Regions from separate parts of the Staphylococcus sp. GDY8P57P genome, predicted to be linked through region 2. Evidence: predicted binding sites of a transcription regulator. Region 2 holds the regulator's gene; the other holds the start of a gene.

Region 1 (17,323 bases), on a different contig from region 2:
CCTACTTATCTTGCAATTTACTGGACAATTAAGCCTATCTAGTTTTAGTATGATTGTTACATTCGTAGGTATCGTTTTACCGATTTGTATTTTTGTTTATATGTTATCAAGTCATAAGACGCGTCAAGAAGAGCGTTCAAGAATTTATAGTTACATACCGTTATTTATTACATCTGTTGCATTCTGGATGATTCAAGAACAAGGTTCAACAGTTTTAGCTAACTTTGCAGATCAGAAGACAGAACTAAGTTTGGCTAAACTGACAAATGGTGTTCTCGATTTTCATATACCAGCAGCCTGGTTCCAGTCGATTAACCCGGTATTTATCATAATATTAGCACCTATCTTTGCTAGTATATGGACGAAATTAGGTAAGCATAATCCAAGTACAGTATACAAATTTGCACTAGGTGCAATTTTCGCTGGGTTATCTTATTTAGTCATGATTATACCGTTAAGTAGTCATGTTCAAATGATTCATCCTATTTGGTTGGTGTTAAGTTTCTTCTTAATCACATTGGGAGAATTATGTATTTCACCAGTTGGGTTATCAGTAACGTCTAAATTAGCACCTGCAAAATTCTCAGCACAGATGATGGCACTATGGATGTTAAGTAACGCGACTGCACAAAGTATCAATAGTCAAATTGTTGTCCTATTTAAAATTATTAGTGAAAAAGAATTCTTCTTATATTCTGGATTGTTTACACTTCTCATTGGTGTTATCTTAGTTGCGATTTCTCCAATTGTTAAAAAAGCAATGAATGGCGTACATTAAGATACGATAGCAGTCCTGCAATTTGATATTGTGTAAGGCAACATCGTTTATGATTGAATAAACATTTTATATTTATGAAAAGGAGTGGTTGGCAATGAAACAACAATTAAATCAATTAACAGCGTATCAACCAGGTTTATCACCACAAGCACTTAAAGAAAAACATGGCATTGAAGGGGACCTATATAAACTTGCCTCAAATGAGAATTTATATGGCCCTTCTCCAAAAGCAAAAGAAGCAGTTCAAGCACACGTAGATGAATTATTCTACTACCCGGAAACTGGGTCGCCATCACTACGCAAAGCGATTAGTGAGCACTTGAATGTGGATGCGTCTAGAATTCTATTTGGTGCTGGGTTAGATGAAGTTATCTTGATGATTTCAAGAGCGGTATTAACACCGGGTGATAAGATTGTAACGAGTGAAGCAACATTTGGTCAGTACTATCACAACGCGATTGTAGAATCAGCTGATGTTGTCCAAGTACCATTGAAAGATGGTGGCTTTGATTTAGATGGGATTATAAAAGAAGTAGATGAAGATACTGCCTTAGTATGGTTATGTAATCCTAACAACCCAACTGGAACGTATTTCACTCATGATGAACTAGAACACTTTTTAGAACAAGTGCCTAGTCACGTACCAGTATTGATTGATGAAGCATACTTCGAGTTCGTTACGGCAAATGATTATCCTGATACATTGAAATTGCAAGAACGTTTTGATAATGCATTTTTATTAAGAACGTTCTCTAAAGCTTATGGCTTAGCAGGATTACGTGTAGGTTATGTTGTTGCTACGAATGAAGCAATTGAAAAATGGAACATCATTCGTCCACCATTTAATGTCACTCGTATTTCAGAATATGCAGCCATTGCAGCGTTAGAAGATCAAGACTATTTAAATGAGATTACAGCTAAAAATGCTGTCGAACGTCAGAAATTTTATGCTATACCGCAAAGTAAACATTTCTTACCAAGTCAAACGAACTTTGTATTTGTGGTTACAAACAAAGCACAAGAATTATACGAAGCATTATTAAATATTGGTTGTATTACACGACCATTTCCAATTGGTGTACGTATTACAATCGGATTCCCAGAACAAAATGACAAGATGATAGAAGTATTGAAACACTTTGATTATTAAAGACGAATCTAACGGATTAAGCTTTCGATGCAAGATAATTGAATCAGTTCTGATAGTGCTATAAATTTAAATATAGCAAGAAAGTGGTACAATCAATTCGATATGAATTCTGTACCACTCTCTTTTGAATTTTTGCTATACTTTAACAGTATATAGGTGATGATTAAGGGAGAGATATTATGTCTAGAAAATCTATAGCTATTGATATGGATGAAGTCTTAGCAGACACATTAGGTGCCATTATTGAAGCGGTTAATGTTAAAACTGAATTAGGGATCACGGTTGAGTCGCTCAATGGTCAAAAGCTTAAAAACGTGATACCGGAACATGATGGATTAGTGCGTGATATTTTAAGAGCGCCTGGCTTTTTTAGAAATCTAAAGGTAATGCCACATGCACAAGAGGTAGTTGAGAAATTAACAGAACATTACGATGTTTACATTGCAACAGCGGCGATGGATGTACCAACATCATTTCATGATAAATATGAATGGTTACTTGAGTTCTTCCCATTTTTAGACCCTCAACAATTTATCTTTTGCGGTCGTAAAAATATAGTAAAAACAGATTATCTCATTGATGATAATCCTCGACAATTACAAATTTTTGAAGGAGAACCAATCATGTTTACTGCGTCTCATAATGTTAATGAAAAACGCTTTAAACGTGTTAATGGATGGAAAGATGTGGAAGCATTCTTTCTTGAAACATAATTAAAAATAAGCGATTAAGGTATGATGAATGAGTCATTAACCTTAATCGCTTTTATATTGATAGAATTAATAGTTATTGTTCAGCATTTTCTGGGAAAGTTAGAATTTGAATTGCTTTTGGCAGAACTTCAATAGAAATAGGTGTTTCTAAATTAATTTCACCGTCAATGTCTACTTTCATAATTGGATCCGTGGATAATGTAATATGCGCACCAGCAATATGATCAATCCCGTTTGTAATTTCGTTCCAATCCATACTATCGCGTTTCTTAAAGATGTCATTAAGAATAGTGAAACTTTGTTTATCAAAGATAAAGCTATTCACTTTACCATCTTGAGGAGATAAATCGACAAGTGGAATACGACTACCGCCTATGTTTGGGCCATTAGCAACAACAAGCATTGATGTGTTACCTGTATATTCTTTGTCATCTACAGTTAATTTATAATCGAAATGTTCAGGGTTCATTAATGTTTTAACGGTAGAACCGACATAGCTCAACTTGCCGAAGATGTCTTTACGACCTTCTTGGACATTTTCAGCGTTTTGAACGATTAATCCTAAGCCAACGAAATTGAGTACGTACGTATCATTTACTTTCATGACATCATACGATTCTAAATGTGAAGTCTTTAACTGCTCACTGGCTTTTCGGAAGTCTGGATGTAGATTTAATGTTTTAGTAAAGTCATTAAATGTCCCTCCAGGAATAATTCCGATAGGGAGGTTGAGTTGATTTGTCATAACACCATTGATAAGTTCATTAACAGTACCATCGCCACCTAATATGAAGACAATATCCACATCACTGCTATAGTTTTGATTTTTAATATCTTCACAATATTTAATGATGTCGCCTTCATTTTCACTTAATTGAATGGATAAATGCTTACAAATGGTTGTTAGCGATTTAGTAACTTCTCCTAAACCATCATATATATCTTTTAGACCACTATGTTCATGGTAAAAAAGAACCCCATGATTAAATGTTTGATCCATAATAATGCCTACTTTCGTAATTTACTTTAATTATCTTATATTTACCCGAAATCAGGTTTACTTAATTATGATTTGCGTATTTCAAGTGCTCAAGTCTTTATGATTACACTTTTTACGTTGATACACAAAGAAAAAGGATGGAACAGAATTCAATTTGAATTCATTGTTCCATCCCTAAATATTAGGACACTTTTTAAATAGTCTAAAAGGTTAATGAATACCTTTCATTGCTTTAGAAATCTTCGGTGTGAAAGCTAAGATAATCACAGTAATGACAATTGCGACACTACCTAAGAAGATAAAGTAATTTGTTTGACCTAAAGGTTCAATTAATTTAACTAACGTACCATTAAGTGCTTGTGCAGATGCGTTTGTTAATAACCAAACACTCATCATTTGCGCATTAAATGCTTTCGGTGCTAATTTAACTGCTGCACTATTACCTGTAGGAGATAAACATAATTCACCAACTACACAGATTACATAAGATAGGATAACCCAGTTTACTGAGAAGTGTGAATCACCATAACTCATACCGATAAGTCCCATTAGAATATATGAAGCACCTGCTAATAAGGTACCAATACCAAACTTGACTGGTAAGCTTGGTTGTCTTTTACCCATTTTTAACCAGATTGTTGAAACGACTGGTGCGAAGAGTAGGATAAATAATGGGTTAATTGATTGGAACCATGCTTCACCAAATTGTGTCTGCCAACCAAATAAATTCAGTTGCATATCAGAACGCTCTAATCCATAAATATTTAAAACGTTTGAACCTTGTTCTTGAATTCCCCAGAATAACATTCCTAGAATAAATAATGGAATAAATGCTTTAACGCGAGAACGTTCTACATCTGTAACTTCTTTACTACGAATCATCGTTGTAAAGTAAATAATTGGTAATGCAATACCTAGAACTAAAACAGTATTACTAATAAGGTTAAATGATAATGTATTAGTAAAGTATGTAACTAATAATACAATAGCAATTACAATTACAACTAAGCTAACAATTAATCCATATTTTCTTTTTTCTTCAGGAGAAAGTGGATTTGTTGGATTCATACCAACAGAGCCTAAATTTTTCTTGTTGAAAATCATATACCATACTAAACCTAATGCCATACCAATTGCTGCGATTAAGAAACCGCCGTGATAATTTTTCACATCAAGGAAATGTTGCAAGATAATTGGTGAAATTAATGCACCTAAGTTAACTGACATATAGAATATAACGAACCCAGCATCCATACGTGTATCATTCTCAGGATATAATCGTCCAACAATGTTTGAAATATTTGGTTTCATTAAACCAGAACCGATAATGATAAAGAACATTGATGCAAATAACCCAAACATTGCGAATGGTAAACTTAAACAAATATGTCCAATAATAATCAATACTGCACCGATCAAGGTCGCGCCTCTAGTACCGAAGAGTCTATCTGCGACCCATGCACCTGGAATTGAAGACATGTAAATTAATGCCCCGTAAACGGACATAATAGACATTGCAGTCGTTTGGTCAATGCCTAGACCACCATTTTTAATTTGGTCATACATGTAGAAAATGAGCATGGCGCGCATACCGTAATAACTAAATCGCTCCCAAAATTCTACAAAGAATAGTACACCTAAGCCATTAGGATGTCCGAAGAATCCACGCTGAGGTATTGTTTGAACTGCTTGTTCATGGGAATTGTTTGTTGCCATATGTATCCCAATCCTTTCTTCCCTTTAAAGACTGAAATTTAATAATCAAGATGATGATATGTAAAATAATGTAATTTCTTAAAAATAGAAATTTTTAGAAATTTCAGTCAATGAGTTGATGATTTAAAATTGAATGAGAATAAGTTGCTTTATTTAGATCATCTTACTCTTTTGTAATTTTAAATGATAATAATAAAATACGCTTTAATTCACTAATAGGCAATAGTAAATTTAAATAAAATATCACAAATAATGAAAAAATCCACTAAATTGTCAAACAATTTAGTGGATTTTATTAATCTTTTATCTATTATCTATTTTTTCTGGATATAAATCGTGGTTCATTAATCGATGCTCAGCCATTTTTTCATATTTAGAATTAGGGCGACCATAATTTGTATATGGATCGATAGAGATACCACCACGTGGCGTGAATTTACCCCAAACTTCGATATAATGTGGATCCATTAACTCTATTAAATCATTCATAATAATATTCATGCAATCCTCGTGGAAGTCGCCATGATTTCTAAAGCTAAATAAGTATAATTTTAATGATTTAGATTCTACCATTTTAACATTTGGAATATATGAAATATAAATGGTAGCGAAATCCGGTTGACCTGTAATAGGACAAAGAGATGTAAATTCAGGACAATTAAATTTTACGAAGTAATCGCGCCCTTGATGTTTATTGTCAAATGTTTCTAAAACTTCTGGCGTATAGTCAAATTCATATTTATTGTTTTGATTACCTAATAAAGTAATATCTTGTAGTTCTTCTTTTTGACGTCCTTGCGTCATATGAATCACTCCTTAGTGTTAGTTTGGTGTTGCGTTGTTACTGTTTGTCGTCGCGCTTTTTCAAACATATAATAGCTTGCGCCGATGATAATGACATAACCAATGAGTGCATAGAAATCTGGTGTTTCTCCGAACAGAATAAATCCGAAGACTGCCGTGAAAATAATCGAAGCATACGTAAAGATAGATATGTCCTTCGCAGGTGCAAAGCTATAGGCAAGTGTAATACCAATTTGGCCAACTGCTGCTGAAAGACCCGCTCCTAAAAGGTAAACCATTTGTATCGTTGTCATTGGTTCATATGTCGCAATTGAAAACGGAATTAAAACGACAACTGAAAATAATGAAAAATAAAACACGATAGTATAAGGTGCTTCTCTAGTACTAAGTGCACGAACACATGTGTATGCAGAGGCTGCGAAAATACCTGAGAATAATCCGGCTAATGACGTAATCATTGTTGAAGAGAACTCAGGTTTAACGATAAATAACATACCAAAGATTGCTACTATCATAGCAACGATTTGATATTTACGAACTTTCTCATTTAGAAAAATTAAACTCAGTAAAATAGTCCAAAAAGGATTAAGTTTCATTAGAGTATCTGCATCGCTTAATACCATATGATCAATGGCATATATATTTAATAAGACACCTATAAGTCCTAATGTGGAGCGAGAAATTAACAGAGGTTGACTACTTAATTTCCCGAACATAGGCTGTTTATATTTAAATATGAAAAACAATGGGATAAACATTGCGACAAAATTTCTTGCTAATGATTTTTGAAATACAGGTAAGTCTCCTGCAAGCCTGAAAAATACAGACATAAAACTAAAACCAATCGCTGAAATTAGAATTGCAATGATGCCCTTAACTTTTGGATTCAAGGTTAATCGCCTCATTTGTAAAAAATTACCGTATATATAGTAGCATAATTCAATTAGTAATGCATAAATACTTGAAAATAATATGGGGATGTAATATGATTTAAACACGAACAAATGTTCTGTTTAAATAAAAACACGTTAGATGCCATTTTTTTATAAATGTTATATTCGTGTTTTTAGAGAGAGACATAATATATATTTGAATAATTGTACAAAATACATTGATTGTTTAAATAATTGGTCTTCAAGAACGCTGACAATTCAATCATTTATATTGCTGGTGAAAATGCAACTAAAACACATTAAATATTCAAAAATAAATATTTGTATCAATTTAACTTTGATGTGATGCACATTCAGACGTTTTTCCGAACTTTTGTCACGAAATAGTTACTTTCAATTGAGAGAGCAATTCTGTATAATGAAACACAGAATATAGTATTGAATTTGTAAATGAACCACAACATGTTGTGGTTGTATAAAAAGTTTGTGTTATACAAATTATTCATTTTAATAGAAATTTCACACTGGATTTTAAGTATAAATCCCCAATTCAATGCTATTTATACGAACGAGCTAATAGATGAAATAGTCTCGAAATTTTAGTCTAAACACTACATGTAGTGGCTAGAAATGAAAGTCACTTCTTTTAAGTATAACAATCATCAGCTAGTTGACATCCAAATAAATGTCTAAAATATGTCGTATTTAATGTCTAGCAAGTTTTCTTATTTAATTAAGAGAACTTCTTTTTAGTTAATAATATGGACTGACGAAAGAAGGCGTTCCAATGAAAGTAGTTTATTTCTCTTTTTCTGGTAATGTAAGAAGATTTATCAAGCGAAGTGAAATTTCAGATGTAATGGAAATAACTAAAGATAATTGTACAGATCCATTTGATGAACCTTATATTTTAGTTACGGGAACAATTGGATTTGGTGAAGTGCCTAAAGAAGTACAATCGTTTTTAGATGTTAATCATCAAAATTTACGCGCAGTTGTAGCAAGTGGTAACCGAAACTGGGGACAAAACTTTGCTAAAGCGGGTAAAACAATTTCCGAATCATATCATGTACCTCTATTAATGAAATTTGAAGTACAAGGTTCTAATAAAGATGTTATTGAATTTAAAAATAAGGTGGGGCATTTCAATGAAAATGATGAACGAGAAAAAGTACAATCATATTGAACTAAATAATGAAGTTACGAAACGTAAAGATAATGGTTTCTTTAACTTAGAGAAGGATCAGGAAGCATTAGCGGTTTACCTTGAAGAAATCCATGATAAAACAATTTATTTTGACAGTGAGATTGAACGATTACACTATCTCGTAGATAACAATTTTTATTTTAATGTCTTCGAGAAATATAGCGAAGCAGACTTAGTTGAAATCACTGAATTTGCTAAATCAATCAACTTTGAATTTGCAAGCTACATGTCTGCTAGTAAGTTCTATAAAGATTATGCGTTAAAAACTAACGATAAATCACAATATCTAGAAGATTATAATCAACACGTCGCAATCGTTGCGCTTTATTTAGCAGACGGAAATAAACAACAAGCAAAGCAATTTATTCTAGCAATGATTGAACAACGATACCAACCTGCGACACCAACGTTCTTAAATGCAGGACGCGCACGTCGTGGTGAATTAGTATCATGTTTCTTGTTAGAAGTGGATGATAGCTTAAATTCTATCAACTTCATTGATTCTACTGCCAAACAGCTAAGTAAAATTGGTGGTGGTGTAGCAATCAACCTATCTAAATTACGTGCCCGTGGTGAAGCTATTAAAGGTATTAAAGGTGTAGCGAAAGGTGTGTTACCTGTAGCGAAAGCGTTAGAGGGTGGATTTAGCTACGCGGATCAACTCGGTCAACGTCCAGGTGCTGGTGCTGTCTATTTAAATATCTTCCATTATGATGTTGAAGAATTCTTAGACACTAAAAAAGTAAACGCTGATGAAGACTTGCGTTTATCAACAATTTCTACTGGTTTGATTGTACCTTCTAAATTCTTTGATTTAGCAAAAGAAGGCAAAGATTTCTATATGTTTGCACCACATACGGTTAAACAAGAATATGGTGTAACACTAGATGATATTGATTTAGAAAAATATTATGACGATATGGTAGCAAACCCTAATATCGTTAAGAAGAAAAAAGATGCAAGAGAAATGTTGAATATGATTGCACAAACACAATTACAATCGGGCTATCCATATTTAATGTTTAAAGATAATGCGAATAAAGTGCATGCCAATTCAAATATTGGTCAAATTAAAATGAGTAATTTATGTACAGAAATCTTCCAGTTACAAGAAACATCAGTAATTAACGATTATGGTATTGAAGATGAAATCAAACGTGATATATCTTGTAACTTAGGTTCATTAAATATCGTTAACGTCATGGAAACAGGTAAAATTAAAGACTCTGTTCATACTGGAATGGATGCGTTAACTGTAGTTAGTGATGAAGCTAATATCCAAAATGCACCAGGCGTTAGAAAAGCAAATAGTGAGTTACACTCAGTTGGACTCGGTGTTATGAACTTACATGGTTATTTAGCTAAAAATAAAATAGGGTATGAATCAGAAGAAGCTAAAGATTTTGCGAATATATTCTTCATGATGATGAACTACTACTCAATTGAGCGTTCAATGGAAATTGCTAAAGAACGTGGTGAAGTATATCAAGATTTTGATAAGTCTGATTATGCTAGTGGCAAATATTTTGATTTCTATACATCTCAAGACTTTGAACCTAAATTTGAAAAGGTAAAACGTTTATTTGATCATATTGATATTCCAACGGCTAATGATTGGAAAGCATTACAAGAACAAGTGCAACAACATGGTTTATATCATGCATATAGATTAGCGATTGCACCTACACAAAGTATTTCATATGTACAAAATGCAACAAGTTCAGTTATGCCAATTGTTGATCAAATTGAGCGTCGTACGTACGGAAACGCTGAAACATTCTACCCAATGCCATTCTTGTCTCCAGAGACAATGTGGTACTATAAATCAGCTTTCAATACTGATCAAATGAAACTCATCGATTTGATTGCTACGATTCAAACACACGTGGACCAAGGTATTTCAACAATCTTATATGTGAATTCTGAAATTTCAACACGTGAATTATCAAGATTATATGTTTATGCGCATCACAAAGGGCTTAAATCACTATATTATACGCGTAATAAATTATTAAGCGTTGAAGAATGTACAAGTTGCGCAATTTAATTTTTAGAAGTTAATAGAATAAAGTATTAAATAGGGGAAGGTTGTAGGGTCAACACGACAAATTGATTCACCTCCTTTCCCTTTAACGAATGAGATTTGCTTTTTAGTAATTAAGGAGGATTTTTAAATGAAGGCCGTCAATTGGAATACCCAAGAAGATATGACGAATATGTTTTGGCGTCAGAATATCTCTCAGATGTGGGTAGAAACAGAATTTAAAGTATCAAAAGATATTGCAAGTTGGAAGACACTAACTGAAGACGAGAAAAATACATTTAAACGTGCATTAGCAGGATTAACAGGATTGGATACGCATCAAGCAGATGATGGTATGCCGTTGATTATGTTACACACAACAGACTTACGTAAAAAAGCAGTGTATTCATTTATGGCAATGATGGAACAAATTCATGCGAAAAGTTATTCACATATTTTTACAACTTTACTTCCTTCTAGTGAAACGAACTATTTGCTAGATACTTGGGTTATTGAAGAGCCTCATTTAAAATATAAATCTGATAAAATTATCGAAAATTATCATAAATTGTGGGGAAAAGAAGCCTCTATATATGATCAATATATTGCGAGAGTTTCAAGTGTATTTTTAGAGACATTCCTATTCTATTCTGGTTTCTATTATCCTCTATACCTAGCTGGGCAAGGTAGAATGACTACTTCTGGTGAGATCATTAGAAAGATTTTATTAGACGAATCGATACATGGTGTATTTACAGGACTAGATGCACAAAGTTTGCGTAATGAACTTTCTGAAAATGAAAAACAAAAAGCAGACAAAGAAATGTATAAATTATTAGAGGATTTATATGCAAATGAAGTCTCTTATACACACTTGCTATATGATGATATCGGATTAAGTGAAGATGTATTGAATTATGTTCAATATAACGGAAATAAAGCTTTATCAAATTTAGGTTTCGAACCTTATTTTGAGGAAAAAGAATTTAATCCTATCATTGAAAATGCTTTAGATACTTCAACTAAAAACCATGACTTCTTCTCAGTAAAAGGTGATGGTTACACATTGGCATTAAATGTAGAAGCATTACAAGATGAAGATTTTATTTTTGAAGATTAATCAGTAACAATATGATATAAATGAGATAATATCTGAGGCCTAGTTCTCAGAACGTTAGCCAGTAAATGCGTTTTAACAAATGCATTTACTGGCTTCTTTATTTATAATACTTCGTATTGTTGGCTTGCTTGCCCAACGTGCTTTGCTTGTAGAAACTGATTAACTCAGTTTCTCTGTGTTGGGGCCCTTCTTATGGAATGGTTTCAGCCTGTAGTCCTCTAAAGGCGATCTTAGATAGATAATCACTCACATAAGTTGCTTCGTGTTCCTGGGGTGCCGTCTCTAAAGTAGTTCTTTGATTTTAATCATTAGAACTACTTACTTAAGTGTGTAAACACTTAAGTTCCTCACCCCCAGCTTGTTTTGTTTGTAGATTTTCATGTTGAAAATCTCTTTGCTAGGGCCCCGCGCGCAAAAATATTCGTCATTCATCTCTAGAATTTCTTACTTAAGTGCTATTGCACTTAGGTTCATTAAAATTACTGCTCCCCTAGGAGTCTCCGCAACTATGTTTCGTTATCTATCTTAGAACTATTTACGTAAGTGTGTGCACTTAAGTTCCTCAACCCCAGCTCGTTTTGCTTGTTGATTTTCATATTGAAAGTCTCTTTGCCGCGGACCTTTTTTGGTTGTGATACGTCTGATTGTTGGCCATCATGATGAAACAACTTAACCGTGTTATCTATTATGTGTTCGGTTCGTACAATCTAAATTATTTCTTTCGATTCATGTATAAATATGAATATATCTTCAAATTACTATTGAAATTCAGGTCAGTAATCTTTAATATTGATTATAGCGACAATGATAATCATTATCGTTGATAACGACTATCATTTCAATACATATAGCAAGACGAGGAGAATAGATAGTGAAGTTTTTATTTAAGGGTTATGTTTTACTTATCATATTAGTATGTTTAACTATAGTCTCCTTATTTGTTGGGGTGAGTCAGCTCTCTCTTTCAGATATTTTCCACTTAAACGAAGAACAGCAAAATATTTTGTTTTCAAGTCGTATACCTAGAACAGTTAGTATTCTTCTTTCTGGTAGTTCACTCGCATTAGCAGGATTAATTATGCAGCAAATGATGCAAAATAAATTTGTAAGCCCGACGACGGCAGGAACAATGGAATGGGCTAAGTTAGGTATTTTAATTTCGCTTATTTTTTTCCCAAAAGGTCATATATTAATTAAATTATTATTTGCGGTTGGATTAAGTTTGGCAGGGACATTCTTATTTGTGAAATTAATTAATTTAATTCGTGTTAAAGAAGTTATCTTTGTGCCATTACTAGGAATTATGATTGGTGGTATTGTATCCAGTTTCACGACATTTATTGCCTTAAGAACTAACGCATTGCAAAGCATTGGGAACTGGATGAATGGCAACTTTGCAATTATAACAAGTGGACGCTATGAAGTTCTTTATCTTGTTGTGCCGCTACTGATTATTGCGTTTATCTTCGCAAATCACTTTACGATTGCTGGTATGGGGAAAGATTTTAGCCATAACTTGGGTGTTAGCTATGAAAAAATTATAAATATTGCATTGTTCATTACAGCTGCACTGACGGCATTAGTAGTTGTTACTGTAGGTACGCTACCATTTTTAGGTCTGATCGTACCAAATATTATTTCGATGTATAGAGGTGACCATTTAAAAAATGCACTTCCACATACACTCATGCTAGGATCAATATTTGTATTGTTCGCTGATATCGTAGGTAGATTGATTGTCTATCCTTATGAAATTAATATCGGATTGACTATTGGTGTCTTCGGAACAGTGATATTCCTAATATTACTAATGAAAGGTAGAAAGCATTATGCAAATGAGTTCTAACAAGAAAATTACCATATTAATTATTGCGACAATTTGCATGGCAGCATTTTACTTATTAGTAGGTTTAGACTATGAGATTTTTCAGTATCAATTTCAAAGTCGGTTGAGAAAATTGGTGCTTATCCTCATTGTAGGTGGTGCGATTGGGGCATCAGTTGTTATCTTTCAAGCGATTACAACCAACCGATTATTAACACCATCAATTATGGGATTGGATTCTGTTTATTTATTTGTAAAAGTGTTGCCAGTCTTTTTAGTAGGTACACAAGCTGCAGTTGTCACTAATGTATACTTGAACTTTTTTGTGACACTAATTGCTATGGTCTTATTTTCATTATTGCTATTTGAAGGCATGTTCAAATTAGGGAACTTCTCAGTATATTTTATTTTACTTGTAGGTGTGATTTTAGGGACATTCTTCCGAAGTATTACGAGTTTTATCCAGTTGATTATGGATCCTGAGTCGTTCTTAGCAGTACAAAGTGCTATGTTTGCAAGTTTTGAGGCATCTAACTCTAAACTTGTCCTTATTTCTACATGCTTATTACTTGTTTTAATTGTGATTACAGTGATATTGCGTCCATACTTAGATGTATTACTACTTGGAAGAGCGCAAGCAATCAATTTAGGTGTATCTTATGAGACAATGACGCGTTTACTTCTTATATTAGTGGCTTTATTGGTCTCTATCTCAACGGCTTTGGTTGGTCCGGTTACATTCTTAGGATTATTAACTGTAAATTTAGCACATGAATTAATGAAGACGTATGAACACAAATACATTTTGCCAGCAACCATTTTAATTAGCTGGATCAGTTTATTTTTAGCACAATGGGTTGTTGAAAATTTATTTGAAGCTACAACAGAGTTTAGCTTAATCATTGATTTAATCGGTGGTAGTTACTTCATTTACTTACTTGTCAAAAGGAGAAGTGCAAATTGATTGAGATTAAAAATTTAGATAAAGCGATACAGAATAAGCCAATTTTAAAAAATATTAACGTTGATATTCAGAAAGGTAGGCTCACCTCTCTTATAGGACCCAATGGCGCTGGTAAAAGTACCTTATTATCTGCGGTAAGTCGCTTATTTGAGTATGAAAAGGGTTCAATTAAGATTGAAGGTAAAGCAGTCGATGATTATAAAAGTGATGATTTAGCTAAAAAGTTAAGCATTTTAAAACAGACGAATCATACAGATATGAATATAACGATTGAACAATTAGTAAACTTTGGTCGATTCCCTTATTCAAAAGGACGTATGAAGAAGGAAGATTATGAACAAGTTGAGTATGCGCTAGATTTATTGCAGCTTCAAAACATTCGTCATCGAAATATTAAAACGTTATCTGGGGGTCAACGACAACGTGCGTATATTGCAATGACTATTGCGCAAGATACGGATTATATTTTATTAGATGAACCGTTAAACAATCTAGATATGAAACATTCTGTGCAGATTATGCAAACGTTACGCCGACTTTGTAAAGACTTAAACAAAACAATTGTCATTGTTCTACATGACATCAATTTTGCGTCATGTTATTCAGACGATATCATCGCATTAAAAGATGGTGAAATCGTCAAAGCAGATACAAGAGATAATGTTATTCAGACCGAGATTCTAAAGCAATTATATGAAATGGATGTTCATATTGAAGAGATCAGAGGGCAACGCATTTGTCTGTATTACGATGAAATCACATTTGACTCACTTTGTAATTAAATCATTTAACCTCATATTTTAAAGGGGTGATGCTATTAGAAGACGTAGACAAGAGAGAAGTCCATCGATACGCAGCATAAAGGTTAAATAATTTTTAGAGGAGTCGTACATATGAAAAAGACAGTCTTATTTTTAGTCTTATCTTTAGTATTAGTTTTATCAGCTTGTAGTAATGGATCAAGTAGTAACGATTCAGGATCTAAAAGTGATAGCAAAGATTCAAAAGAAACTGTAAAAATCAAAAATAATTTTGAAGCTTCAGGTGAAGAACGCGACGGTAGTGATGCTAAGAAAGTTAGCAACACAGTTGAAGTTCCTAAAAATCCTAAAAATGCAATTGTTTTAGACTATGGTGCTTTAGATGTACTTAAAGAATTAGGCGTGGCAGATAAAGTCAAAGGTTTACCAAAAGGTGAAAACAATGAATCATTACCAGATTTCCTAAAAGACTTTAAAGATGATAAATACGTAAATACTGGAAATCTTAAAGAAGTGAATTTCGATAAAGTAGCAGCCGCTAAACCTGAAGTAATATTCATTTCAGGTAGAACTGCCAATCAGAAAAATTTAGATGAATTCAAAAAAGCAGCCCCAGACGCTAAAATCGTTTACGTTGGTGCTGATGAGAAAAATCTAGTTAAAGACATGAAGAAAAACACTGAAAACTTAGGTAAAATTTACAACAAAGAAGATAAAGCTAAAGACATCAACGAAGAGTTAGATGAAAAAATCGCTGAAATGAAAGATGAAACTAAAAACTTTGATAAAACTGTAATGTATTTATTAGTAAACGAAGGTGAATTATCAACTTATGGTCCTGGTGGAAGATTTGGTGGTTTAGTATTTGATACATTAGGCTTCAAACCAGCAGATAAAAACGTAAGTAATAGTTCACATGGCCAAAATGTGAACAATGAATACATCAGTGAGCACAATCCAGATGTTATTTTAGCAATGGACCGTGGTGAAGTGGTTGGTGGTGAATCAACTGCTAAAAAAGTATTAAGCAACGACGTTATTAAAAATGTTAAAGCAGTTAAAAATGACAAAGTATATCAATTAGATCCTAAATTATGGTACTTTGCATCAGGTTCATCTACTACTACAATTAAACAAATTGATGAATTAGAAGAAGTCGTAGATAAATAGACCATTTCAAAGCATCTAAATTATAATGCTTAGGCTAAAAGTCAGTGAATGCGTGTACAAATGCATTCATTGACTTTTTTATTTAGAAAATAAGTTAGTCCTATCATGTATTAAAAAAATACGCTTATACTTCAACATTATATTCAGTATAGCTTGCAACTTTTTATTGAAAAATATTTTATAATAAAGTAATATATTTTTAAGTGATATTGATAATCGTTATCACTTAAATACAACAACAAGAGGATGTTGCAACGATGAAGAAAATAATTGTGTTTTTAGTATTAAGTCTTGCCTTAGTTTTAACGGCATGTGGCAAAAGTTCAGATAGCGATCATGGTGCCGCAAAAAAAGATGACAATAAAGACATCGTTCAAATAGAAAATAATTATAAGACACGAGGCGAGAAGAAAGATAAAAGTGACGCTAAAGAGGTTAAAGAAACGGTGGATGTTCCTAAGCATCCAAAGCGTGCAATTGTCTTTGATTACGGTGCTGTCGATGTATTGAAAACATTTGGCGTACAAGACCAAATTATTGGTTTACCTAAAGGTGAGAAAAATGCGGCATTACCTGAATTTCTTTCAGAATTTAAAGATGAGAAATACATCAATACGGGTAATTTAATGCAAATTAATTTTGATAAAGTAGCTAAAGCAAAACCAGAAGTGATTTATATTTCTGGAAGAACAGCAACCGTGAAAAATATAGATGAATTGAAGAAGGCTGCACCAAACGCCAAAATTGTTTATGTTGGTGCTAGCGAGAAAAATTATATTAATGATATGAAATCAGTAACAACAAAATTAGGTAAAATTTATGGTAAAGAAGATAAAGCAAAATCTTTAAATGACGCACTGGATAAAAAAATAGCAGATACAAAAGCAAAAGTTGAAAAAATAGATAAGAAAACGATGTACTTGTTAGTTAATGAAGGTGAGTTATCAACTTTCGGTCCAGGTGGTAGATTTGGTGATTTAATTTATAATACACTAGGCTTTAAACCGACTGATATGCATGTTAAAGCTAGCCCACACGGTCAAAATATTAATAATGAGTATATTACAACTAAAAATCCTGACATTATTCTAGCGATGGATAGAGGACAAGTTGTGAGTGGTAAATCAAGCGCGAAACAAACGTTATCTAATGATGTAATTAAAGGTGTGAATGCCGTTAAACACGGCAATGTTTATGAA
Region 2 (17,323 bases):
AAATATAGTGAATATAAAGGCGGTAGACAAAGCACGCCACCGGAATTAAGTGAACAATTCCCGTATATTCGACAACTATTGGATACGTATCATATCAAACATTATGAGTTAGAGAACTACGAAGCTGATGATATCATTGGTACATTAAGCAAAGAAGCAAATGAGCAAGGATTTGAAACAATCATTGTTACAGGTGATAGAGACTTAACTCAACTCGCTACTGATCATGTAACCATCTATTACACTAAAAAAGGTGTTACAGATGTCGATCATTATACTCCAGAATTTATTAATGAAAAATATGATGGGCTTGTACCTAGTCAAATTATTGATATGAAGGGACTCATGGGTGATACTTCTGATAACATCCCAGGTGTTGCTGGTGTGGGTGAGAAGACAGCTATCAAGTTATTGAAACAATTTAATACGGTTGAAGGTGTCTATGAAAATTTAGATGCAGTTTCAGGAAAAAAATTAAAAGAAAAACTTGAGAATAGTCGTGACGATGCATTCATGAGTAAAGATTTAGCAACAATAAATAAAGACAGTCCAATTGAAGTAGCACTTAAAGATACTAAATTAGATAATCAAGATGATAATCAAGATAAAATTGAACTGTTTAAAAAGTTAGAATTCAAACAACTCTTAGCTGATATCGATAGTAATCCATCAGAAGAATCTCAAGAAAACAAAGTATTTGAAGTACATAATGATTTCAACAAGATTAATTTTAATGATTTAAAAGAAGCGGTCATCCATATTGAAGTGGATGGTACCAATTACTTACAAGATGCTATTCTCAAATTTGGCTTCTACAATGGTGTGGATCACATTGTTATTCCTGCTGATCAACTTAAAGATTATCCAGAACTGATTGATTGGCTAGAGAATGAAACTACAGAAAAAGTAGTTTATGATGCTAAAAAAACATACGTTGTTGCACATAGATTAGACATTGATATTAAAAATATTGTGTTTGATGTTATGTTAGCTAGTTATATTATCGATCCATCAAGAACAATTGAAGATGTTAATTCGGTTGTTAGTAACTATAAACAAAACTATGTTCAAGATGATGTGTCAATCTATGGAAAAGGAAAAAAACGACACATTCCAGAAGATTCGGTTTTAGATAAGCATATTGCATCCATTACTGAGGCAATTCATGCTTGTAAACCTGAAATGGTTGATGAACTAAAATTACATCAACAAATAGATTTATTGTTAAACTTAGAACTTCCATTAGCGCGCATCTTGAGTGAAATGGAAGAAACTGGCATTTTCACTGATGCTAATGATTTGAAAGAAATGCAGTCTGAAATTCAAGGGAAATTAGATTTATTAATCAGTAATATACATGAGGCAGCTGGAGAAGAATTTAATATTAATTCTCCTAAACAACTAGGTGTAGTACTATTTGAAACTTTGGAATTACCAGTCATTAAGAAAACTAAAACAGGTTATTCTACTGCGGTTGATGTGTTAGAACAACTACAAGGTCAACATCCTATCATTGATTACATTCTAGAATATCGTCAATTATCTAAATTACAATCTACCTATGTTGAAGGGTTACAAAAAGTAATTAGTGATGATAATCGCATTCATACCCGCTTCAACCAAACGTTAGCACAAACGGGACGTTTATCAAGTGTAGATCCAAACTTACAAAATATACCTGTTCGTCTTGAAGAAGGACGTAAAATTAGAAGAGCCTTCAAACCCACTTCTAATGACAGTGTGATTTTATCAGCAGACTATTCTCAAATTGAATTACGTGTGCTTGCGCATATCACTCAGGATGAAAGTATGAAAGAGGCATTTATTCACGAAAGAGATGTCCATACTGCAACTGCAATGAAAGTATTTGGAGTAGAAGCGGAAGAGGTTGATGCGCTAATGCGTAGACAAGCGAAAGCTGTTAACTTTGGCATCGTTTACGGTATTAGTGATTATGGTTTAAGTCAAAGCTTGAATATTACGCGAAAAAAAGCGAAAGCATTTATCGATGATTATTTAGCTAGTTTTCCAGGTGTAAAACAATATATGTCTGACATCGTTAAAGATGCTAAAGCGGATGGATTTGTGGAAACATTATTGCATCGTCGTAGATATATTCCTGATATTAATAGTCGAAACTTTAATTTAAGAGGATTTGCTGAACGTACAGCAATGAATACGCCAATACAAGGTAGTGCGGCAGATATTATTAAGTTAGCAATGGTTGAATTTGATAAACAAATAAAACAAACGTCATACCATGCGCAATTGTTATTACAAGTACACGATGAGTTGATTTTCGAGATGCCAGCAAATGAAGTAGAGGATTTCAGTTTATTTGTTGAAGAAATTATGGAACACGCACTACAATTAGATGTACCGCTAAAAGTAGACTCTAATTATGGAGCTACATGGTATGATGCAAAATAGAAAGAGGAATTAGAAATGCCAGAATTACCAGAGGTTGAACATGTAAAGAGAGGGATTGAACCTTATATCTTAAATGCGACAATTAAAAGTGTGACATTTTCAAGTAAAGTTATAGAAGGAAAACAACAAGGAAAAGAGACCATCATTAAGGGTATCAACTTGGATGGGTTCCGATTGAATAGCGAAGGGTACGCTATTCAATCTGTGGAACGTAGAAGTAAATATATTGTTTTCACAATTCAAAAAAACCAAACTCAACGTATTATATTAAGTCATTTAGGTATGGCAGGAGGCTTTTTTATCGTTGATAAATTATCGGATATTAGTACACCAAATTATCGAAAACATTGGCATGTTGTATTTCACTTAGATAATGGTAAACAACTAGTATATTCGGATATCAGACGATTTGGGGAGTTAAGAAATTTGGCGTCTTTCCAAGATTACCCTGCTTTTCTTGATATTGCACCTGAACCATTTAATGATGATGCATTAAATCACTTTTTAAATCGTATTAAACTTAAAAAATATCAAAATAAACCCATTAAACAAATGCTACTTGATCATAAGATGATAGCAGGATGTGGCAATATTTATGCGTGTGAAGCTTTGTTTAGAGCAGGTGTATTACCAGATCGGAAAGTTAAACAAACTTCAAATCAAGAACGTCAAATGTTGTTTTACTATGTTCAAGAAGTGTTAAAAGAGGGTATAAACAACGGTGGTACTAGCATTTCAGATTATCGTCATGCAGATGGTAAAACAGGAGAAATGCAATTACATTTAAATGTATATAAACAAAAGACATGTAACGTTTGTGGGCATGATATTGAGCAAAAGGTAGTGGCTACACGTAATAGTCATTTCTGCCCACATTGTCAGAAATAAAGGTGAGTGAATATTTATGCCAAAAGTAATAGGGTTAACAGGTGGTATTGCCACAGGTAAATCAACGGTTTCTGAATTATTGACAGCATATGGTTTTAAGGTTGTAGATGCTGACATCGCTTCAAGACAAGCTGTTGCAAAAGGAACGAAAGGTTTAGAACAAGTGCGTACTGTTTTTGGTGAACGTGCTATCACAGATGAAGGTGAAATGGATCGTCAATACGTAGGAGAAATTGTGTTTAATCATCCAGAAAAGCGCATCGAGTTAAATGATATCGTTCATCCAATAGTTAGAGAAATAATGGAAAAAGAGAAACAAAACTATCTTAATCAAGGTTATGATGTCATTATGGATATTCCACTCCTTTTTGAAAATGAATTACAGGATACGGTGGATGAAGTATGGTTAGTTTATACATCTGAAAGCATCCAAATAGAGAGATTGATGGAACGTAATCAATTGTCACTTGAAGATGCTAAAGCGCGTGTGTATAGCCAAATTTCAATTGATAAAAAAAGTAGAATGGCAGATCATGTTATAGATAACCTAGGAGATAAGTTAGAACTTAAACAAAATTTAGAACAACTATTAACTGAAAAAGGGTTTATCAATAGAGAAATATAAATTTTATGTGACTCAATTTATAAATTATAGCTCTAGTAGACGAAACATGCTTAAACTTTAATTTTTGCATTAATACGTTTATTAGAGCTTTTTGCTAGTTTAAAATAATCAGCTTAAAAAAATTTTTTAAAATCATCAGAAAACGCTTTCAAATTTTCGTTATTATGTTACACTATTTTTATAAAGTATAACATATAAACAAACAATCAAGGGGTGCTTTAAATGTCAACAAATATAGCAATTAATGGTATGGGTAGAATTGGTAGAATGGTGTTAAGAATCGCTTTACATAAAGAAGACTTAAATATTGTAGCGATTAACGCAAGCTATCCACCTGAAACAATTGCGCATCTAATTAATTATGATACTACTCATGGTAGATTCGATAAGAAGGTTGAACCTATTGAGAATGGTATCCGTGTCGATGGACATGATATTAAACTTGTGTCTGACCGTAACCCTGAAAATTTACCTTGGGAAGCGTTAGATATTGATATCGTTATTGAAGCTACGGGTAAATTTAATCATGGTGACAAAGCGATTGGACATATCAAAGCAGGGGCTAAAAAAGTATTATTAACTGGACCATCTAAAGGTGGACATGTACAAATGGTAGTCAAAGGGGTAAATGATAATCAATTAGATGTTGAAACGTATGACATTTTTAGTAATGCGTCATGTACAACAAACTGTATTGGACCGGTAGCTAAAGTTTTAAATGATCAATTTGGTATTGTTAATGGTCTTATGACAACAGTTCATGCAATTACAAATGATCAAAACAATATAGATAATCCACATAAAGATTTACGTCGCGCACGTTCTTGTAACGAAAGTATTATACCAACGTCAACTGGTGCTGCTAAAGCTTTAAAAGAAGTACTCCCAGAATTAGAAGGTAAACTTCATGGTTTAGCTTTACGTGTACCAACTAAAAACGTTTCACTTGTTGATTTAGTGGTTGATTTAAAAGAAAACGTAACAGCAGAACAAGTTAACGATGCATTCCGTAATGCAGATTTAGATGGCATTCTTGATGTAGAAGATGCACCATTAGTTTCGATGGACTTTAATACTAACCCTAATTCAGCAGTCATTGATGCTCAAAACACAATTGTAATGGGGGATAATAAAGTAAAAGTGATTGCATGGTACGATAACGAGTGGGGTTATTCAAATAGAGTAGTTGAAGTTGCTCAACAAATTGCCAAATTAATTGGTTCTGAAAATGTTGCGACTGCGAAATAATAAATTTTAACAGTCAAATATCGCGAGACTATTAAATCTTTTAACTAAGATTAAATAGTCTCGCTTTTTTGTTTTATATCATTTAGTTACAAACCTTTTACATAGTATTAGAAATTAAGGAATAGGTTATACGTGAATTAGAATTTTTATTAATTTTTTTAAATTTTAGTGTGTTTTTAATGCGCATTGGACTTCTTTTGTCTAGAATGCTTTTATAGTATAATGAATCATAATCTATTCAAGAGGGTGAAAGAAATGAAATGCCCAAAATGTAGTTCAACGCATTCGCGTGTTGTTGATTCAAGACATGCAGATGATGCTAATGCAATTAGACGTAGAAGAGAATGTGAAAATTGTGGCACTCGATTTACGACATTTGAACATATAGAAGTAAGTCCATTGATTGTGGTTAAGAAGGATGGGACGCGAGAACAATTTTTAAGAGAGAAAATATTGAATGGACTTGTTAGATCATGTGAGAAGCGACCTGTACGTTATCAGCAATTAGAGGATATTACGAATAAGGTTGAATGGCAATTACGTGATAGCGGCCAAACAGAAATTTCTTCTAGAGATATTGGAGAACATGTAATGAATTTATTAATGCATGTTGATCAAGTATCTTATGTAAGATTTGCTTCAGTATATAAGGAATTTAAAGATGTTGATCAATTATTAGCATCAATGCAAGGCATCTTGAATGATAATAAACGGAGTGATATATAAATGAGTTTGCACTCATATGAATATGGTTTAAGCCCGCATGACGGTTATAAAGTGTATCGTCAATTCCAATTTAATCATAATCATTTGGAGATACTTAATCGATTGTATATGCCCTTAATAGGCGCACAAGCTATAGGTACATATCATTTTATGAACCAATTTGTGAACAGTGATGAAACATTAACACACTATACAATCATGAATGAATTAAAATTGAATTTGGCAGAATTTCGTCAATACATGGATTTATTAGAAGCAATCGGTTTGATTAAAACATATGTAAATCACGATGAACAACAATCATTTTTCATTTATGAATTAGTACAGCCACCTACTGCATATCAGTTTTTTAATGATCCTATGTTATCTGTTTACTTATATAATCAAGTTGATAAACAACGTTATAAAAGCCTAAAAAATTATTTTAAAAAACAAGAACCTGATTTAAATGGCTTTCAACAAGTTACGCGCAAATTTACTGATGTATTTAAAGTACCTCATGCTAATGTTCCTGTAGATGCATCATCAATAAAAAAAGAAAAGTCATACAATGGTATTGATTTATCTAATGTGTCGTTTGATTTTGAAATTTTAAAAGAGATGCTACGTAATCATTTTATTAGTGATGAAATTATTACTAAAGAAACCAAAGATTTAATAGTTCAATTAGCGACTTTATATGGTTTAACAGAAGATGCTATGAAGCGTATTATTTTAAATTCTATTACAAGTAATCAACAGTTATCGCATGAAGAAATTAGAAAACATGCCCGTTCGTATTATTTGATTGAACATAATCAACAATTACCTGAGCTGGAACCAAAAGGTAGCAGTGAAAGCCAAAGTGAAGTTACTCATATTCGGCAAGCTACATCGTCAGAACAAGTCACTACAGATAATAATTGGTTGCAATTGTTAGAGGAAACGAGCCCAATCGATATGTTGACATCTTGGTCTGGGTCAGAGCCAACATTCCAACAAAAGAAAATGGTTGAAGAATTAATTGAAAGAGAAAAGTTAAACTTTGGTGTTATAAATATTTTGCTTCAATTTGTCATGTTAAAAAATGATATGAAATTACCAAAGACATACATTTTAGAAATTGCATCCAACTGGAAGAAATTGGGCATTAAGTCTGCAAAAGAGGCATATGACTACGCATTAAAAGCTAGTGAGCAAAAAGCCGATTACAAAGGCAACGATAAATCTCAATCAAGAAAACGATATGCTAAATCTCGAGAAATTGTATCTAGAGAGAAAACGCCAAAATGGTTGAAAAATAGAGGACAGGAAAAACAGGAAAAAGCACTAACTAAAGAAGAACAGGAACGTTTTGAAAAAGAACGCGCTGCATTCCGTGAGCAACTCATACGTGATTGGGAGGAGGATTAAATGAAGTCATTTAATAGTATTATCAAAGCAAATGGAGATTTAGAGAAACGAATTGCTAAAATCAAGCAGCAAGTCATAAATGACCCTGCTGTAAAAGCATTCTTAAACCAGCATCAATCTGAATTGACGAACGACATCATTGATAATGATTTGAATGTATTACAAGAGTATAAAGATCAACAAAAGATTTATGATGGTCATGATTACGAACACTGTCCGAATTTTGTAAAAGGACATGTTCCTGAATTATATGTGGAGAATAATAGAATAAAAATTCGTTATAATATGTGTCCATGCAAAATTAAACATGATGAAGAAAAATTCAATGCGCATTTAATAACTTCACACCATATGCAACGCGATACGTTAAACGCTAAGATGAAAGATATCTATGATTCAGATATACATCGACTAGCTATCGCTAAACATGCGAATGATATGTGCAAGCAATTAGTTAATGGCGAGAAGGTAAAAGGTATGTATATTCATGGTCCTTTTGGAACAGGTAAGTCGTTTATCTTAGGTGCAATTGCAAACCAACTTAAAGCTAAAAGTATCGCCTCTACGATTGTTTATTTACCTGAATATATTCGTACACTTAAAAGTGGCTTCAAAGATGGTAGTTACGAAACTAAGTTACAACGCATAAGAGAAGCAAAAATATTAATGATAGATGATATTGGCGCAGAAGAAGTGACACCATGGGTGAGAGATGAAGTGATTGGTCCATTGTTACACTATCGAATGGTCCAAGAACTTCCAACATTTTTCTCATCAAATTTAAATTTTGACGAGTTAGAGCATCATTTATCGATTACGCGTGAAGGTGCAGAAGAAACGAAAGCAGCTAGAATTATAGAAAGAATTAAAACATTGTCAACACCATATTATTTAGATGGTAAAAATTTAAGAAATAATTGAAATTTAAAATAACTATTGTATAATTAAGATAAATCTTAATCGTTGAAATAGTTGAAGATATGATAATTTAATCCATGTTATACAGCGAGCTAATATTTAGGATGAGAATTTAGCTAACATATTAAGTTATTACTCCTTCATTATTAGGTATTGGTAATCAATGCCCGGCTCAAGACCGTTATCTTAAGCAGAGATGTTTAGCAATTGCTAAATAACTAGGGTGGTACCACGACAAACTCGTCCCTTTTTTAGGGGGCGAGTTTTTTTATTTCAACGAAAATAGAATTTAATTACGGAGGTTTTATAAATGGATCAAATCAATGTTCAATTTCCAGATGGCAATTCGAAAGCGTTTGATAAAGGAACAACAACTGAAGATATAGCACAATCAATTAGCCCAGGATTAAGAAAAAAAGCTGTGGCTGGTAAATTTAATAATCAAATGGTGGATTTAACTAGACCATTAGAAGAAGATGGAAGTATTGAAATTGTAACACCTGGTAGTGATGAAGCACTTGAAGTTTTACGCCATTCTACTGCACATTTAATGGCTCAAGCTTTAAAACGTTTATACGGGGATGTGAAATTTGGTGTTGGACCGGTTATAGATGGCGGTTTTTATTATGATTTTGATATGGACGAAAAAGTTTCATCAGATGACTTTGAAAAAATTGAAAAAACAATGAAACAAATTGTTAATGAAAATCATAAAATTGAACGCAAAGTTGTATCTAGAGATGAAGCTAAAGCTTTCTTCAAAGATGATCCATATAAATTAGAATTAATCGATGCTATTCCCGAAGATGAAAGTGTAACGTTATATTCACAAGGTGAATTTACGGATTTATGTCGCGGTGTACACGTTCCTTCAACTTCTAAAATCAAAGAATTTAAGTTACTTTCAACTGCTGGTGCCTATTGGCGTGGAGACAGTAATAATAAAATGTTACAACGTATTTATGGTACAGCCTTTTTCGATAAAAAAGATTTAAAAGCACATTTAGAAATGCTTGAAGAACGTCGTGAACGAGATCATCGTCGCATTGGTAAAGATTTAGAACTATTCACAAATAACCCATTAGTAGGGGCTGGATTACCATTGTGGTTACCAAACGGTGCTACAATCCGTCGTGAAATTGAACGCTACATTGTTGATAAAGAGGTAAGTATGGGATATGACCATGTTTATACACCTGTATTAGCAAATGTGGAGTTATATAAAACGTCTGGACACTGGGACCATTATAGAGATGACATGTTCCCACCAATGAAATTAGATGAAACAGAAGAGATGGTATTACGACCTATGAACTGTCCGCATCATATGATGGTTTATAACAACCGTCCACATTCTTATCGTGAATTACCTATTCGTATTGCTGAGTTAGGTACTATGCATAGATATGAAGCGAGTGGTGCTGTATCAGGTTTACAACGTGTACGTGGAATGACATTAAATGACTCTCACATTTTTGTAAGACCTGATCAAATCAAAGATGAGTTTAAACGTGTTGTAAATATGATTCAAGAAGTATATAGAGACTTTGGCTTTGAGGATTATACATTTAGATTAAGTTACAGAGATCCTGAAGACAAAGAGAAATATATGGATGACGATGAAATGTGGAATAAAGCTGAAACTATGCTAAAAGAAGCGGTTGATGAAATGGGATTACCATACGTTGAAGCGATTGGCGAAGCGGCATTCTACGGTCCAAAACTAGACGTACAGGTTAAAACTGCTATGGGTAAAGAAGAAACATTATCTACTGCGCAAATTGATTTCTTATTACCAGAAAGATTTGAATTAACTTACATCGGTAGTGATGGTGAAAATCATCGACCAGTCGTTATTCATCGTGGTGTCGTTTCAACTATGGAACGTTTCGTAGCCTTCTTAACTGAGGAAACAAAAGGTGCCTTCCCAACATGGTTAGCACCAAAACAAGTTGAAATTATCCCAGTTAATGTAGATTTACATTATGATTATGCTAGAAATTTACAAGATGAATTAAAATCACAAGGCGTTCGTGTAGAAATCGATGACCGTAATGAAAAAATGGGTTACAAAATACGTGAAGCCCAAATGCAAAAAATACCTTACCAAGTTGTAGTAGGCGATAAAGAAGTTGAAAATAACGAGGTTAATGTACGTAAGTATGGTTCTCAAGATCAAGACACAGTTGAAAAAGATGAATTCATTTGGAATTTAGTTGATGAAATTCGTTTGAAAAAACGCAGATAGTCTTGATAAAAAAGACAGCATAATGTATATTACTATATAGTTAAATAAAAAAAGAGTTAGAGGTTGCGTCTTTAATGAGTAACACTTCAGAAGTTATTAGGGAACGTATGTTGAAAGTGTGAAAGGTAAAGATGCCGAAATGAATGATATCCTTAAAGATCATTTGTTGGGACAGTTATCGAACAGAAACTGTACTGTCACAATTTGTGATGTGCTACCGAAATAGATTAAGCAAATGGTTGCATATCTTAAGGTATGCAACCATTTTTATATGCTTTAAAAAGTATGAAAAATGGTTTGAAAGTATTGATTGAATGCGTTCATAATCATCGCATAACACAACAAAACGATTTTAGTTAGCCTCTACTGTAAGAAAGGGAGCTTCTATGAGAAAAGTAGAAAGTCAAAATGACGGTATCAAAAGAGGATTGAAAGATCGCCATATTTCTATGATCGCTATGGGAGGTTGTATAGGAACTGGATTATTCATGACATCTGGTGGTGCAATACATGATGCTGGTGCATTAGGTGCTTTAATTGCGTATGCCATTATAGGTGCGATGGTGTTTTTCCTAATGACATCTCTAGGTGAAATGGCAACATATCTACCGGTTTCTGGATCATTTAGTACTTATGCAACACGATTCGTAGATCCATCTTTAGGATTTGCGTTAGGATGGAATTATTGGTTTAACTGGGTTATTACAGTTGCAGCGGATGTTACAATTGCTGCTCAAGTTATTCAGTATTGGACACCTATGGCTGGCATTCCAGCTTGGATATGGAGTTGTATTTTCTTAGTCATTATATTCGCTTTGAATTCTTTATCAGTGAGAGTTTATGGTGAAAGTGAATATTGGTTCGCATTAATCAAAGTCGTAACAGTTATCATCTTTATCGTCATTGGTTTGTTAACGATATTAGGTATCATGGGTGGCGAATTTGTAGGCTTTGATACATTTACTAAGGGTGAAGGACCTATTTTAGGTGGCAACCTAGGTGGCAGTTTATTATCAATTCTAGGTGTATTCTTAGTTGCTGGATTCTCATTCCAAGGTACTGAATTAATTGGTATAACTGCTGGAGAATCTGAAAATCCAGAGCGCGCAGTACCAAAAGCCATTAAACAAGTATTCTGGAGAATATTACTATTCTATATTTTAGCGATATTTGTTATTGGTATGTTAATTCCTTATGATAGCAATGCTTTAATGGGTGGCGATGACAATATTGCTACGTCACCTTTTACATTAGTATTCAAAAATGCTGGTTTAGCCTTTGCAGCATCATTTATGAATGCAGTTATTTTAACTTCTGTATTATCTGCAGGTAACTCAGGTATGTATGCATCAACACGAATGTTATATTCTATGAGTAAAGATAAATTAGCTTTCCATTCATTTGGTAAAACGAATAAATATGGTGTGCCATACTTATCATTATTTGCGACAGCAATTTTAGTTGTTATTATTTTCTTAGTTCAAAAACTAAGTGGTGACGCATATGAATATATTGTTGCTGCAAGTGGTATGACAGGCTTTATCGCATGGGTTGGTATTGCGATTAGTCATTATAGATTTAGACGCGCATTTGAAAAACAACATCACAGTAAGAGAGAATTAAAATATAAAGCAAAATGGTTCCCATTCGGTCCAATTTTTGCAGGGATACTTTGTGTGATTGTTATTATTGGGCAAGATGTTGATTTCATTAAAACAGGTCATTTTGATTTAAATCGATTTGTTATCACATACATGGGTATTCCAGTATTCTTAGTGTTCTTTATTTATCATAAATTGAGATATAAAACTAAGATGATTCCATTGGATAAAGTAGACTTAAGACAAGATGTGTCAATGGATGAAGTAAAACATCATTAAATTAAAAATATTTGTTGACTTATACCACATACACTGATATGATTAATAACGTTGAATACGAAACGTACCAAGTAGAAACACCCGTTTCTCACCTGTAGCGACGCATTAAGCAGTTGGCAGGTTAATCATGTCACACATTATATGTGTATGAGAGAAGAGCGGGCATTCTATGCTCGCTCTTTTTGCTTGGAAAATTTCGTAAAATTTTGGGAGGTGTCAATCATAGCAAAAGATCAAACGCAAGTTAACGAAAAGATTCGCGCTAAAGAATTACGTTTAATTGGCCAAAATGGTGACCAAATTGGTGTTAAATCAAAACGAGAAGCTTTAGAAATGGCTGAACGTGTTGAATTAGATTTAGTAGTTGTAGCACCAAATGCTAAACCACCTGTTGCGAGAATTATGGATTATGGTAAATATAAATTCGAACAACAGAAAAAAGAAAAAGAAATGAAAAAGAAACAAAAAGTTATCAATGTTAAAGAAATACGCTTAAGTCCAACTATTGAGGAACACGATTTCCAAACTAAGTTGAAAAATGGTCGTAAATTCTTATCTAAAGGCGATAAATGTAAAGTTTCTATTCGTTTTAGAGGTCGTGCAATTACGCATAAAGAAATTGGTCAACGCGTATTAGAAAAATTCGCTGACGAATGTAAAGATATTGCCACTGTTGAACAGAAACCTAAAATGGAAGGGCGTCAAATGTTTATCATGTTAGCGCCTGTTAACGAAAAATAATTCATTATTATTAGGAGGAAATGAATCATGCCAAAAATGAAAACTCACCGTGGAGCAGCTAAACGTGTTAAAAGAACTGGTTCAGGTCAATTAAAACGTTCAAGAGCTTTCACATCTCACTTATTCGCAAATAAAAACACTAAACAAAAACGTAAATTACGTAAAGCTAAATTAGTTTCTAAAAGCGATATGAAACGCGTAAAACAATTATTAGCTTATAAAAAATAATTGTCATTAATAAACGAACGATAAATCATTGTTATATCTAAGGAGGAATTTAATATGCCACGAGTTAAAGGTGGAACAGTAACAAGAGCACGTCGTAAAAAAACGATTAAATTAGCTAAAGGTTACTTCGGTGCTAAACACACATTATATAAAGTAGCAAAACAACAAGTAATGAAATCAGGTCAATACGCTTTCCGTGACCGTCGTCAACGTAAACGTGACTTCCGTAAATTATGGATTACACGTATCAATGCAGCTGCACGTCAACATGACATGAGCTATTCAAGATTAATGAACGGCTTGAAAAAAGCAGACATCAATATTAACCGTAAAATGCTTTCTGAAGTAGCTATTTCAGATGAAAAAGCATTCGCTGAATTAGTATCTAAAGCTAAAGAAGCTTTAAAATAATTGATTTAATAAAGATGACTTTGAAGTCATCTTTTTTTGTTTTCAAATAATTAAAAATTGAAATTATAAATCGTTAATGCACCTTTATTTGTTCTTTGGTGATTGAGTTTGATAAAATGCTAATTAAGAAATTATTGTAAGGAGAACACTATGTCTAAATATGATGAGCAAATTATAGTAGTACCAAGAGATATCCTTTTTGAAGAAGAATCAAACGCCTTTAATGGGTTTTTAACTAAAAATGATCCACAAGGCAAAGCAATATTTAATACTTTTTCTAAATATGAAGTTAAACGACGTGGAGATATGGAAGAGGACCCTTCATATAAACAATTAATTTCATATTGCTTACTAGAAAATGAAAAAAATGAATTGCTAATTTATAAAAGGTTAAGCGGTGGTGGAGAATCACGTTTACACGGTCAATCATCTATTGGTGTGGGTGGACACATGAATGATGTAATAGGCGCGAGTTCGATTAATGAAATTTTAAGAGAAAATGCTCAAAGAGAACTTGAAGAGGAAGTAGGATTATCTGAAGCCAATTCTCAAAATATGGAATATATCGGATTTATAAATGATGATACAAATGATGTTGGCAAAGTACATATTGGTGTAGTTTTTAAAATTAAAGTTAACTCAAATGATATTGAAGTTCGCGAAACAGATACATTAAAAGTTCAATGGTTGGAGAAAGAAAGCATTGATAATTATGATGATTTTGAAACATGGAGTGCATTGATTTTAAAAGAGTTATAGGAGGGAGATGAAATGTCTGATATTATCCCTTTTCCGAAATTGCAACAAAAATTATATAAAGATATTAAAGTAGCACATAATAAGCAACAATATGAAATGCTATACCAATTGTTTGAAAATTATGAGACACAATTTGAATTAGACGAAACACTAGCTTTAATTAAATGTAATATGCTGTATCATTTAAATTCTTTTTTAGAGTTAAGAGAAGAGGCTATTGTACTCTTGAAAAGAGGGATTCAACAATATGATGAGTTAATGTTATATTACATCAAAGCGTTAAATGGTCTTGGGCAGTATTATGAATCCGTCAATGTTATTAATCAGATCATAGATGAAGTTCAAAGTCATAAAACTAGAATGGCGTTATTCCCACTAAAAGAATATGCGCAATCACAGTTGAATGAAGATAAACATATAACTAGTCAAATGTTGACTAAATTCAACACCTTGAACCTAAACGAACAAATTCAATTAATACTTAAATTGATTGATAATGGCCATTATGAATTTAAAGAAACCATTGCCTTTTTGCTAGCCAATGAGGTAGAAGCAGATAATTTAAAGAGTTTAATGATCGAATTTTTAAGGTTTGCTGGATATCATTCAGCGATTTCGATAAAAAAGATGGGTCACTCCATTAAAGTTATTCCATCTGAGCTTAATGGTCTAGAACATACTGAACTTAAAACTCAAGTCATTCCTAAAGTCATTGAGCGTTTAGAGAATGGAGCGCTAAACATCATAGATGAAGCCATACATGCAATGAATAACCATGCTATATTATTATATCCACTTAATATATATGAATTATTTGATTATGAAGATTGGATTATGGGATATGATGTTTATTTTAAATCAATGATTGGTATAGAAAGTACGGAAGCTAATTTAGACGTATTAAGTTTTATTCATCAACTTGATGGTCAACTTTGAGCAAATTATTTTATAATATTAAATGAATTCGTTAAAGTTAGATTATTGAAATTTAAAAGTGTTTTAAAGCCCTATAAAAGACTGTTTGTGTCCGTATTGGACGTGTGCTATAATAGGGAAGTTGAAAAAATAAAAATGTAATCATGGAGGTATTTATACATGACAGCAACTTGGGAAAAAAAGGAAGGTAACGAAGGATTATTAAAAGTTACAGTTCCAGCAGAAAAAGTAGACAAAGCATTAGATCAAGCATTTAAAAAAGTAGTTAAACAAATTAACGTGCCTGGTTTCCGTAAAGGTAAAGTGCCTCGTCCTATCTTTGAACAACGTTTCGGTGTAGAAGCATTATATCAAGATGCAGTAGACATTCTATTACCTGAAGCTTATGGTGAAGCGATTGATGAAACTGGTATTAACCCAGTAGCACAACCTGAAATTAATGTTACACAAATTGAAAAAGGTAAAGATTTCGAATTTGAAGCTACTGTAACGGTTGAACCAGAAGTTCAATTAGGTGATTACAAAGGTTTAGAAATTGAAAAACAAGATTCAGAATTAACTGATGAAGATTTACAAGAAGCAATTGACCACAGCTTAGGTCACTTAGCTGATATGGTAGTTAAAGAAGATGGCGCTGTTGAAAATGGTGATACAGTGAATATCGACTTTGATGGCTATGTAGACGGTGAACAATTTGAAGGTGGACAAGCTGACGGTTATGACCTTGAAATCGGTTCAGGTTCATTTATCCCTGGATTTGAAGATCAATTAGTAGGCGTTAAAACAGGTGAAGAAAAAGACGTAGTTGTTACATTCCCTGAAGAATATCATGCTGAAGAATTAGCTGGTAAAGAAGCTACTTTCAAAACAAAAGTAAACGAAATTAAATATAAAGAAGTACCAGAATTAGATGACGAAATCGCTAATGAATTAGATTCTGAAGCTAATAGTGTTGATGAATACAAAGAAAACTTACGTAAACGTTTATCAGAACAAAAAGCTGAAGAAGCTAAAAATGTAGAAAAAGAAGAAGCAATTAACAAAGCGACTGATAATGTAACAATCGATATTCCTCAAGCAATGATTGATACTGAATTAGATCGTATGGTTCAAGAATTTGGTCAAAGAATTCAACAACAAGGATTAGACTTACAAACTTATTTCCAAATTTCAGGTCAAGATGAGTCTCAACTAAGAGAACAAATGAAAGATGACGCTGAACAACGCATTAAAACAAACTTAACACTTTCAGCAATTGCAGATAAAGAAAATATTGAAGCAACTGATGAAGATATCGATAAAGAATTAGAAAAAATGAGTAAACAATTTAATATCTCTGTAGAAGATATTAAAAACACTTTAGGTAATACAGACATCATTAAAAATGATGTACGTATTCAAAAAGTTATTGACTTACTTAGAGACAATGCTAAATACGTTGAATCTACAAAAGAAGACAAATAATAATTCATTGTTAAATTAATAATTAAAATTTAAAGTAGCAGGTGCATCAATATATGTAACCTGCTACTCTATGTTTTAAGCATTTTAGTTGTTAACCATGAATTTGCATTGTAGAATGCTATCTAGTATAGTCGTTTAAGAATAGAGGTGTAAATGAATGTTTAAATTCAATGAAGATGAAGAAAATTTAAAATGTTCTTTCTGTGGTAAGGACCAAGACCAAGTTAAGAAATTAGTCGCAGGAAGTGGCGTATATATCTGTAATGAGTGTATCGAATTATGTTCAGAAATTGTGGAAGAAGAGTTGGCTCAAACGACTTCTGAAGAATTTACTGAACTGCCTACACCGAAAGAAATTATGGATCATTTAAATGAATATGTTATTGGTCAAGAAAAAGCTAAAAAATCTTTAGCAGTAGCTGTATATAA

The links. Region 2 encodes NrdR, which represses ribonucleotide reductase genes. Its sites were predicted from a motif close to AACACNATATATNGTGTT; they were not measured.
Region 1: a site for NrdR is predicted at 7,662-7,679, ahead of nrdI (class Ib ribonucleoside-diphosphate reductase assembly flavoprotein NrdI). Genes of this name have one in related genera too.

The regions. Positions count from the first base shown of each region.
Region 1 covers NZ_JAESLK010000002.1:67,371-84,693, forward strand. Annotated here, with positions in the region: gene KA878_RS00345 (peptide MFS transporter) at 1-778, shown strand, start outside; gene hisC (histidinol-phosphate transaminase) at 873-1,928, shown strand; gene KA878_RS00355 (5' nucleotidase, NT5C type) at 2,108-2,641, shown strand; gene KA878_RS00360 (diacylglycerol/lipid kinase family protein) at 2,715-3,641, opposite strand; gene KA878_RS00365 (S-Cys-Gly-3M3SH uptake peptide MFS transporter) at 3,852-5,357, opposite strand; gene queF (preQ(1) synthase) at 5,661-6,161, opposite strand; gene KA878_RS00375 (DMT family transporter) at 6,167-7,051, opposite strand; gene nrdI (class Ib ribonucleoside-diphosphate reductase assembly flavoprotein NrdI) at 7,842-8,240, shown strand; gene nrdE (class 1b ribonucleoside-diphosphate reductase subunit alpha) at 8,203-10,308, shown strand; gene nrdF (class 1b ribonucleoside-diphosphate reductase subunit beta) at 10,436-11,404, shown strand; gene KA878_RS00395 (ABC transporter permease) at 12,276-13,250, shown strand; gene KA878_RS00400 (iron chelate uptake ABC transporter family permease subunit) at 13,234-14,193, shown strand; gene KA878_RS00405 (iron ABC transporter ATP-binding protein) at 14,190-14,975, shown strand; gene KA878_RS00410 (ferrated catecholamine ABC transporter substrate-binding lipoprotein SstD) at 15,087-16,124, shown strand; gene KA878_RS00415 (ferrated catecholamine ABC transporter substrate-binding lipoprotein SstD) at 16,382-17,323, shown strand, end outside.
Region 2 covers NZ_JAESLK010000003.1:72,627-89,949, reverse strand. Annotated here, with positions in the region: gene polA (DNA polymerase I) at 1-2,430, shown strand, start outside; gene mutM (bifunctional DNA-formamidopyrimidine glycosylase/DNA-(apurinic or apyrimidinic site) lyase) at 2,446-3,318, shown strand; gene coaE (dephospho-CoA kinase) at 3,335-3,943, shown strand; gene gap (type I glyceraldehyde-3-phosphate dehydrogenase) at 4,166-5,191, shown strand; gene nrdR (transcriptional regulator NrdR) at 5,447-5,917, shown strand; gene dnaB (replicative helicase loading/DNA remodeling protein DnaB) at 5,918-7,309, shown strand; gene dnaI (primosomal protein DnaI) at 7,310-8,230, shown strand; gene thrS (threonine--tRNA ligase) at 8,538-10,475, shown strand; lysine riboswitch at 10,525-10,700, shown strand; gene KA878_RS01160 (amino acid permease) at 10,862-12,355, shown strand; ribosomal protein L20 leader region at 12,419-12,546, shown strand; gene infC (translation initiation factor IF-3) at 12,569-13,096, shown strand; gene rpmI (50S ribosomal protein L35) at 13,124-13,324, shown strand; gene rplT (50S ribosomal protein L20) at 13,379-13,735, shown strand; gene KA878_RS01140 (NUDIX domain-containing protein) at 13,886-14,494, shown strand; gene KA878_RS01135 (hypothetical protein) at 14,507-15,430, shown strand; gene tig (trigger factor) at 15,590-16,894, shown strand; gene clpX (ATP-dependent Clp protease ATP-binding subunit ClpX) at 17,052-17,323, shown strand, end outside.